DNA from 3 places in the Streptomyces sp. NPDC096136 genome. Region 1 is predicted to be linked to each of the others. Evidence: riboswitches for the same ligand, from Rfam matches in the RefSeq annotation. Region 1 holds a riboswitch; each other region holds the start of a gene.

Region 1 (3,248 bases):
GTCAGCAGCGCGATCAGCCCCGGACTGCCGGACGCCTGGGCCAGGGTCTCGTGGAACCAGCCCCCCAGCGCCCGCAGGTCCTCCCCCTGCGCCCGCCTGGCCCGCTCCTGGCCCAGCCGCACCAGCCCCCGCAGCACCTTCAGGTGCGCCTCGGTGCGCCGCCGGGCCGCACGGGAGGCGGCCAGCGGCTCCAGCAGCATCCGCAGCTCCAGCAGATCGGCCGCCTCCTGCTCGCTCGGCTCCGCCACGCACGCCCCCGCGTGCCGCCGCGTGGTGACGAACCCCTCGGACTCCAGCGTGCGCAGCGCCTCGCGCACCGGCACGCGCGAGACCCCGTACCGGCGGGCCAGCACCTCCTCGGTCAGCCGGCCGCCCGGCCCGAAGAAACCGGAGACGATATCGTCGCGAATGGCTGTGCACACCGCGTGCGCCGGAATACGCAAGGCCGGACCTCCGCTGGTTTCGTTCCGATCGAACGTGCCGCGTCTGCGACTCTATTGCACCACGTGGGGATTTCCGAGAAAGCCCGAAAATCCGGAACGGGGGACGGGCGGAAACGGCGGAAACCCGTGGAACCGGTGGAACGCGGAGAACCGGCGGAACCCGGGGAACGGAGAAGGCCCCGGCTCGGGGAGCCGGGGCCTTCTTCGAAGAGGGAGGGGTCAGATGCCGACACCGTGCTGGCGCAGGTAGGCCAGGGGGTTGATGTCCGTGCCGTAGGTGGCGCCGGTGCGGGCCTCGAAGTGCAGGTGCGGGCCGCTGGAGTTGCCGGTGGAGCCCGACAGGCCGATCTGCTGGCCGGCGGTGACCGTCTGGCCGACCGAGACGCTCAGCGAGTCCATGTGCCCGTACTGGGTGTAGGTGCCGTCGTTGTGGCGGATCACGACGTTGTTGCCGTAGGCGCCGCCCCAGCCGGCCTCGACGACGGTGCCCGCACCCACCGCGTGGACGGTGGTGCCCAGGTCGGCGTGGAAGTCGATGCCGGTGTGGCTGCCGGAGGACCACATGCCGCCGCCCGCGCCGTACTGGGTGCTGACGTAGGAGCCGGTGATCGGCGCCACGAAGGTGTTGAGGCGCTTGCGGGCCTCTTCCTCGGCGGCCTTCTCGGCGGCCTCGCGCTCGGCCTTCTCCTTGGCCTCGGCCTTCTCCTTGGCCTCGGCGGCGCGCACCTTGGCGTCGGCCTCGGCCTGCGCCTGGGCCGCGACGGCCTCGGCGGCGCTCTGCTGGGTCTCGGCCTGGGTCTCGATGTCGTCCTGGAGGCCGTCGGCGACGACGACGGCGTTCAGCGCGCCGGTGTCCTCGAGGGAGGGGCCGCCGTGGGAGTCGGCCGCGAAGGCCGGGGCCGCCAGGGTGCCGACCACGCCCGTGGTGGCGAGGGCGGCTATGCCGGCGTAGCCGGCGGTCTTGCGGCTCAGACGGCTCGAACCGCGGTGCTTACCGGAACCGGCTGCACGACTGCCAAACGCCATGGCGGGGGTGATCCTTTCCTTCCCTCTCGCCTACCGGGTTAGCTGACGGGTTCGGAGCAGGAAGGTCTCCTACGGGCCCCCTCTGACGAGGCGGTCCGATTCACCCCAGGGACTGATGTGGGTCCCCGGCTCCCCAGGCTCGCGCCTGACGGGGACTCGGCGATCGCTGCCCGGTGCCGCGGGTGCGGCTGGCACAAGTGACGGACAGCACGCCTGACGCTAGGCGGATCATCAGTCAATCGCCAAACAGACGCGCGGATTTGTTGCGTACGCCACACCGCATATCTGAAACCACACCACCAAACGGACAAAGGGGGCCCGGTGGATGCTCCACCGGGCCCCCTCGGCACAGGCCGACCGCCGGTCAGTTGCCGGTCGGCCTCCGGTCAGTTGGTGACGACCGTGACCTCACCGATGCCGAGGGCCAGGACGGGCTCCTCGATCTGCGCCGCGTCGCCCACGAGGATCGTGACCAGCCGGTCCACCGGGAAGGCGTTCACGACCGCCGAAGTGGCCTCCGCCGTACCGGTTTCGGCCAGCCGCGCGTACAGCCGCGCCTGGTAGTCGTCCGGCAGCTCCTGCTCGACCTGGTCGGCCAGCGTCCCGGCGACCGAGGCGGCGGTCTCGAACTTCAGCGGGGCCACGCCCACCAGGTTCTGCACCGCCACGTCCCGCTCGGCGTCCGTCAGCCCCTCGGCGGCGAGGGTGCGCAGCACCTGCCACAGGTCCTCCAGCGCCGGACCGGTGTTGGGGGTGTCCACCGAGCCGCTGATGGCGAGCATCGAGGCGCCCTTGCCGTCGGCCGTGGAGCGCAGCACCTGGCCGAAGGCCCGCACGCCGTACGTGTAGCCCTTCTCCTCGCGCAGCACCTTGTCCAGACGGGAGGTCAGGGTGCCGCCGAGGCAGTAGGTGCCCAGGACCTGCGGGGCCCAGACGATGTCGTGCCGGTCGGGGCCGATCCGGCCGATCAGCAGCTGCGTCTGGACCGCGCCGGGCCGGTCCACGATGATCACGCGGCCCGTGTCGTCGGCCGTCACGGGCGGCACCGGCCGGGGCGCGGCGGTGCCGCCCGTCCAGGCGCCCAGGGTGTCGGCGAGGACGGCGTCCAGGTCGATGCCGGTCAGGTCGCCGACGACCACCGCGGTGGCGGTGGAGGGGCGCACGTGGGCCTCGTAGAAGGCGCGTACGGCGGCGGAGTCGATCCGCGCGACCGTCTCCTCGGTGCCCTGGCGCGGGCGGGACATGCGCAGCGTGGCCGGGAAGAGCTCCTTGGAGAGCTCCTTGGCGGCGCGGCGCTGCGGGTTGGCCTGCTCGTGCGGGATCTCGTCCAGCCGGTTGCGCACCAGCCGGGCGACCTCGCCGTCGTCGAAGGCGGGCGCGCGCAGCGCCTCGGCGAGCAGCCCCAGGGCCTTGGGCAGGCGGGAGGCCGGGACCTCCAGGGAGACGCGCAGGCCGGGGTGGTCGGCGTGGGCGTCGAGGGTGGCCCCGCAGCGCTCCAGCTCGGCCGCGAACTCCTCGGCGGAGTGCTTGTCGGTGCCCTCCGACAGGGCGCGGGCCATGATCGTGGCCACTCCGTCGAGGCCGTCGGGCTCGGCGTCGAGCGGGGCCGCGAGGTTGACCTCGACCGCGACGACCCGCTGGCCGGGGCGGTGGCAGCGCAGCAGGGTCAGGCCGTTGCCGAGGGTGGAGCGCTCGGGGGCGGGGAAGGCCCACGGCGTGGGCTCGCCGGCCTGCGGCTGCGGGTGGAAGTCCATCGTGACGGCTGCGGTGTCGCTCACT
Region 2 (3,248 bases), on a different contig from region 1:
TGGACAGGCCCTTGGCGTGCAGGACCTTCTTGAGGGTGTGGTAGACCTCGGCACCCCAGCGCAGCGCCTCGGAGAAGGACTCCGCGCCGATCGGGGCGATCATGAACTCCTGGATGTCCACGTTGGAGTCGGCGTGCGACCCGCCGTTGAGGATGTTCATCATCGGAACGGGCAGCAGGTGCGCGTTCGGACCGCCGAGGTAGCGGAAGAGCGGGAGGTCCGAGGCCTCGGACGCGGCGTGCGCGACGGCGAGGGAGACGCCGAGGATGGCGTTGGCGCCGAGGGAGCCCTTGTTGTCGGTGGCGTCGAGGTCGAACATGGCCTGGTCGATCAGGCGCTGCTCGGTGGCGTCGTAGCCGACGAGCTCCGGGCCGATCTGCTCGATGACCGCGAGGACGGCCTTCTCGACACCCTTGCCCATGTAACGGTTGGGGTCACCGTCACGGAGCTCGATGGCCTCGAAGGCACCGGTGGAGGCGCCGGACGGAACGGCAGCACGGCCGGTGCTGCCGTCGTCGAGGCCCACCTCGACCTCGACCGTGGGGTTGCCTCGGGAGTCCAGGATTTCCCGGGCTACGACGACGTCGATGGACGGCACGAGCATCTCCTTCTGGGATGTGACGCTGGGTGTGCGGTGGCGTGGGGCCTGGGACGGCCTCGCCGACTAGAGCCTAACCGGCTCCGGGCGGTCGGCCAGCCGACCGCCCGGGTCCTGGGACGAAAAAGGGGCCGAATACCCGCCTTCCAGGACATAGGACCCGGGAAAAGTCGAGCCTGGACGGTCCGCTGACGCGCCATGCCCTCCGGCGGCGCGGGCGCCCGGGCCCCGGCGCCGGGCATGCGGGGGCGCGGGCCGGGCGTGCGGGGCCCGGTCCGTGCGGCGCGCGGGCGCGGCCCGGACATGACGACGCCCGGCGCGCAAAAGGGATGCGCGCCGGGCGTCGATGCCACGGGCCGTGCCGGGGGTGGTGCCCACCCGCGCACCGGCCCCGGGGGCCGGCGTGCGGGTGTTACGCGGGAGTTCAGCTGAGCTTCAGCTTCTGGCCCGGGAAGATGAGGTCGGCGTCCTTGACGGTGTCCTTGTTCAGGTCGAAGAGCTTCTGCCAGCCGCCCTTGACGCCGTTGGCATCGGCGATGGTACCGAGGGTGTCGCCCTCCTGGACCGTGTAGGAGCCGTTGCCGGTGGCCGGGGTGCCGGTCTTCGGCGCGGACGGCTTCGCCGGGGCCGGCTTGGACGGGGTCCAGTTGCCGGAGCCGGAGCCGGTGCTCTTGGTCTCGGTGTCGGCCTTCGGGGTGGAGGGCTTCGCCGGGGCGGGCTTGGCCGGGGCCGGCTTGGTCTCCGGCTTCGGCTTGGCCGGGGTGGTGGTCGAGCCGCCGCCGTTGTAGGCGGAGTTGGACAGGCCGACGCCGCAGGACGGCCAGGCGCCCTTGCCCTGGCCCTTGAGGACCTTCTCGGCGATGGCTATCTGCTGCGACTTGCTGGCCTGGTTGGCCTGCGCGGCGTACGCCTTGCCGCCGTACGCGGCCCACGTGGAGGCGGAGAACTGGAGGCCGCCGTAGTAACCGTTGCCGGTGTTGATGGACCAGTTGCCGCCGGACTCGCAGGAGGCGACCTTGTCCCACTCCGAGACCGTGGCGGCGCTGGCGGAGCCGGCGGCCATCAGCGGGGCGGCGACGGCCACACCGGCGACACCGGCGAGCGTGACGATGCGGACGGCCTTGGAGCCGCGGCGGTGCTTGCCCTTGCCGGAAAGCAGCATGGAGTTCTCCTCACCGACGCCTTCGAGGTGAGCTGTCGGGTTCGGGCGGATGAGTTGCCCGGTCGCGCAGTTGCGCGTCTTCACCCCTAGCCGGTACGCGGACCGTCTCTCAACGGCCTTTCCCGGCACCTACCTTGGTTCCCCCGCTCCTGCCAACGGCGCTTGCGCGACGACTGTTCCCTCCGGCCGCCGGCAGGATTCGGCGATGCGGTCGAAGGAGCCCGCGGTGGCGGGCGACTCAGAAGGTAGGCAGGTCTCTCCCCGATGTTCAACGTGTGATTTTGGGGAGAAACCGGCCTACTTGCCTTCCTTCGGAGTGCGTTTGCGCAGGTCGGAGCGGGGTTTGCGGAAGTTCCGGAATGAGACACGCCAGTTGTCCGGAAGAGATGCATGTCTCACTTGCCGATAACGGACATTCAACCCTTATTGGGTGCCCGAACTACCCCTATTTCTTGGTTAGATCCAGGTTCTGGCCGGGCTTGATGAGGTCCGCGTCCGTGCCGATGACCTGCTCGTTGGCCTTGTAGAGGGCGCTCCAGCCCCCCTTGAGGCCGTTGGCGTCCGCGATGGCCGCGAGGTTGTCGCCCGGCTTCACGGTGTACACGGGCTCCGCGGCGGCGGCTGACGCCGTGCCAGGGGCCGCGGGCACCTCGATCGCGGCGGGGCCGCGGTGCTTGCCGTTGCCCTCCGATGCGCCGGAAGCGGGAGTGGCCGAAGGGGAGGGAGTGGCGCCCGGGGTGGCCGGGGCCGTCGGGTCGACCGGGGCGGTCGGGGTGCCCGGGGCCGTCGGATTGGCCGGGTTGCCCTGGTTGTTCGAGTTGCCCTGATTGCCCTGGTTCCCCTGGCCGTTCCCGTTGCCCTGGCCGTTGCCCGGGTTCGCCCCGCCGGTGGGCGGGACGGTGGGGCCGGTGGTCGGGGTGGGCGGCACGGGGTAGTCCGGCTCCGGCATGACGGGCAGTCCGCTGGTGGCACCCAGCGGGTAGTCCGGCAGCACGCTCGGGCCGGGCGCGCCGGGCGCCGGGGTGGGCGCCCCGAAGTCCGTGGAGGACTTCCCCTTGCCGGTGTCGGGCACCGAGAAGTCGGGCCGGACCGGGCTGGGCGCGACCGGCCCGGGGGTCTTGCCCGTGTCCACGTCGGGCTTCGGCCCGTTCTTGGACAGCCCCGCCGAGGCGGAGCACAGCGACCACGCCTCGGGCCCCTGGGAGTCCAGCACGCGCTCGGCGACGGCTATCTGCTGCGAGCGGCTCGCCAGGTCGGGACGCTCCGCGAATTCGAGCCCGCCCGCGTTCTTCCACTGGTCCAGGGTGAACTGGAGGCCGCCGTAGGTCCCGCCGCCGGAGTTGGCGCTCCACGTGCCGCCGCTCTCGCAGTCGGCGACCTTGTCCCACGTCGCGGTGTCGGCCGCGCTCGCGCCCGTGGCGGCGAGCAGCGGCAGTGCCAGCGCGGAGCCGGTGACTCCGGCGGTGACGACGATGGCGGGGACCTGAC
Region 3 (3,248 bases), on a different contig from region 1:
ACGTTATCGCCGGAGGACTCCCCGCGCAGCCGGCGCCCGATCCAGGGCACGAGGTGCTCGCGGGCCCACTGGATGTTGTCCCGGGTGACGTCCACGGAGCCGCGCGGCGCGGCCGGCGGCCAGGGCTGGTCCGGGTCGGCCGGGACCTCGTAGCCGAGGACCTGCGCGGCGCGCAGCGCGACGCGGGTGTGGCCCTCGGGCGAGAGGTGGAGGCGGTCGCCGTCCCAGGCGCGGCGGTCCTGCACGGTCTTCAGCGACCAGAGGTCGAGCACCGGGCAGCCGTAGCGGTCGGCGATGGCGCGCACGTGGACGTTGTACGTCGCGATCTTGCCGCGCAGGTGCTTGAGGACCGGCACGCCCCGGGTGTCGAAGCCGGTGGTGATCATGACGAGGCCGACGGCACCGGTGAGGTCGGCCACGGCCGCCTCGAACCGGGCCGCCACGTCGTCGGGGTCGCTGCCGGGCCGGATGATGTCGTTGCCGCCCGCGCAGAAGGAGACGAGGTCGGGGGCCAGTTCCTTGGCCCGCGGAACCTGCTCCTCCACGATCTGGTCGAGTATTTTGCCCCGTACTGCCAGGTTCGCGTACCGGAAGTCGTGCTCGTCGCGCTGATCCGCCAGGAGCACGGCGAAGCGGTCCGCCCAGCCGAGATACGAATCCCCGGGTCCCGGGTCCCCCACGCCTTCGGTGAAGCTGTCCCCGATCGCCGCGTACGAGCCGATGGTCTTGAGTGTCGTCTTCGTCGCTGCCACGGGAACCCATCCTTCACCCCCGTCGCCAACCTACGCCAACGTAATGAGGGGTTGACGGACCGTGATCTATACCACGCGGGGGATAAGGAATAAGTACACACGGCGCCGGGACCCCTCCTCGGGTCCCGGCCCCGTGCGCGTGGGCAACTCCGCCGCGTGGGTCGTCAGATGGTGACGCCCTTGGAGCGGAGGTAGGCCAGCGGGTCGATGTCGGAGCCGTAGGACGGGCCCGTGCGGATCTCGAAGTGGAGGTGCGGACCGGTCACGTTGCCGGTGGCGCCGGAGAGCCCGATGGCCTGGCCGGCGGTGACGGTCTGCCCCGTCGAGACGTTCAGCTGGGAGAGGTGGCCGTACTGGGAGTACTTGCCGTCCGCGTGCCGGATGACGATCTCGTTGCCGTACGCGCCTCCCCAGCCTGCGGAAACCACGGTGCCCGCGCCGACGGCCCGGACGGTGGTGCCGGTGCTCGCGATGAAGTCGACGCCGGTGTGGTAGCCGGAGGACCACATGGCGCCGGGCGTGCGGTACTGGGTGGAGATGCCGCCGCTGACCGGGGCGACGAACCCGGCGGCGCTCGCGGGCGCGGACTGCGCGGCGGGCGCGGACTGCTTCATTCCGCGGGACGGGGCGGCGGAGCCCTCCGACCCGGCGGCGCCGGCGGCGCCTTCCGTGCCCGATCCGGCGGCGCCGGCGGCGGACGGAGCGGCGTCGGCCGCACCCTCGTCGGCCGCCGGAGCACCGCTGGAGGACTCCTCGGCCGGCGCCTCAGGTGCCTTCGCGGCGGGGGCCGCGCCCTGCCCGCCGAGGGTCAGGCGCAGGCCCGGGTGGATGAGGGAGGGGTCCTCGCCGACGGCCTCGCGGTTGTCGGCGTACAGCTGCTCCCAGCCGCCGGACATGCCGCGCTCGGCGGCGATGGCGGAGAGGCAGTCGCCCGGCACGACCGTGTAGACGGCGGGGGCGGCGGCGGGCACGGCCGCCCGGAACGCCGCCGGGGCCTGGGCGGGCGCCGCGGCCGGGGCGACGGCGGCCGGGGCGGCCGCGTGGGCGCCGGCGGCGCCCACGAGCGGCAGCGCGAGGGCCGCGCCGCCCGTCCCGGCGAAGGCGATCCCCCGGGATATGGAACGGGACTTCGGACGGCGGTGCTTACCCTTTCCGGGCATGGCGAATTCCTCTCCGGCGCCTGCGAGGTGAGCTGTCGGGTTCGGACTGGAGATGTCCGGCCGTACGGGCGGGTCCGCGGAAGCGGATCACCGGTACGGCTTCACCCCGAGCCGTACCGGAAGGGATCCGGGACGGCGGCCTGCGTGGTTCCCCCGCTCCTGCCGCGTGCGTGATTGGTCGGGTGCGGTTTCCGGGAGGCGGCAGGATGAGGCGGTCCACCCGGATCGCTCGCGAAGGTAATCCAGCGGGACGGCGGCCAACAAGCCGCTAATTCCCTGACGCAATAGCAGGTATGAGGGATCAACGGAATTCCGGTCACCCTGCGTCCATTCCGGACGCGCAACGGCCGCCCCGGCAAAGGAATTCCGATTTCGCGATCAGGCACGCTCGGTCACCGTATGATCTGGCTCACGGGCTTCGACCCGATCTCGCGTCCACCTACGGCAAGTTGGTCCCAACCAGAGCAATTCGGACACGCGGCACCACGCGGAGGAGAACACGTGACCCAGCAGATACCCCAGGACCTCCCGGCACGGAACGAGCACGCGCCCGAGATGACCGGAGTGCGCAATTTCCGCGATGTGGGCGGTTTGCCGACCACGGACGGACGGAGGGTCAGGTCGGGACGACTGTATCGAAGCGGACATCTGGCGCATGCCACCGAAACGGATGCAGAGTTCCTCGCCTCGCTCGGACTGCACACGGTCTTCGACTTCCGCAACCACGCCGACCGGGCCGCGGAGGGCCCGGACGTGGCGCTGCCGGGCGTGCGCAACGTCAACATCCCCCTCTCGGACCCGGCCGACGGCGGACAGTTCTGGAGGACGGTCCGCGAAGGGGGCCTGGACCGGCTCCGCGGCCTCCTGGGCGACGGCAGGGCGGCCGCCCGCATGGCGGAGTCGTACCGCGAGATGATCCGCGACCGCACCGCCGAGCACGGACGGGTGCTGCACGCGCTCGCCGAGGACAGCGTGCCGGCCCTGCTGCACTGCGCGGCGGGCAAGGACCGGGCGGGCCTGTCGATCGCCGTGACCCTGCTCGCCCTCGGGGTCGACCGCGAGGCGATCGTGGCGGACTACCTGGAGTCGAACGCCCCGCACAACCGCTACCGGCTGCGGCGCGCCGACGACACGCCCGAGACCCGCGACCCCGAGGTGACGGAGCTGCTGGCGCCGCTGTTCGACGCCCGCGCCGAGTACCTGGTGGCCGCCTACGAGACCATCGACACGCACTGGGGCGGGATCGAGCGCTACCTCGCCGAGGGCCTCGGGCTCGCCCCGGCGGCGCGGGAGCGGCTGCGGGACCGGCTGCTGGACTGACCCGCGCCCCGGCCCG

What was found. Region 1 has a riboswitch for cyclic di-AMP ahead of ACIRBY_RS30310 (M23 family metallopeptidase). Riboswitches for the same ligand answer to the same signal wherever they lie in the genome.
Region 2: it holds a riboswitch for cyclic di-AMP, as region 1 does, so the genes downstream of both, ACIRBY_RS18775 (transglycosylase family protein) here and ACIRBY_RS30310 (M23 family metallopeptidase) in region 1, are expected to answer to the same signal.
Region 3: it holds a riboswitch for cyclic di-AMP, as region 1 does, so the genes downstream of both, ACIRBY_RS16940 (peptidoglycan DD-metalloendopeptidase family protein) here and ACIRBY_RS30310 (M23 family metallopeptidase) in region 1, are expected to answer to the same signal.

Annotation. Positions count from the first base shown of each region.
Region 1 is NZ_JBIWFZ010000019.1:125,302-128,549, reverse strand. Features, by position in the region: gene ACIRBY_RS30315 (GntR family transcriptional regulator) at 1-443, opposite strand, end outside; gene ACIRBY_RS30310 (M23 family metallopeptidase) at 663-1,469, opposite strand; cyclic di-AMP (ydaO/yuaA leader) riboswitch at 1,482-1,641, opposite strand; gene ACIRBY_RS30305 (M16 family metallopeptidase) at 1,856-3,223, opposite strand; gene ACIRBY_RS30300 (M16 family metallopeptidase) at 3,244-3,248, opposite strand, start outside.
Region 2 is NZ_JBIWFZ010000008.1:86,456-89,703, forward strand. Features, by position in the region: gene eno (phosphopyruvate hydratase) at 1-604, opposite strand, end outside; gene ACIRBY_RS18775 (transglycosylase family protein) at 1,023-1,760, opposite strand; cyclic di-AMP (ydaO/yuaA leader) riboswitch at 1,763-1,931, opposite strand; gene ACIRBY_RS18780 (transglycosylase family protein) at 2,206-3,248, opposite strand, start outside.
Region 3 is NZ_JBIWFZ010000007.1:61,857-65,104, forward strand. Features, by position in the region: gene ACIRBY_RS16935 (SGNH/GDSL hydrolase family protein) at 1-752, opposite strand, end outside; gene ACIRBY_RS16940 (peptidoglycan DD-metalloendopeptidase family protein) at 917-1,912, opposite strand; cyclic di-AMP (ydaO/yuaA leader) riboswitch at 1,917-2,103, opposite strand; gene ACIRBY_RS16945 (tyrosine-protein phosphatase) at 2,414-3,232, shown strand.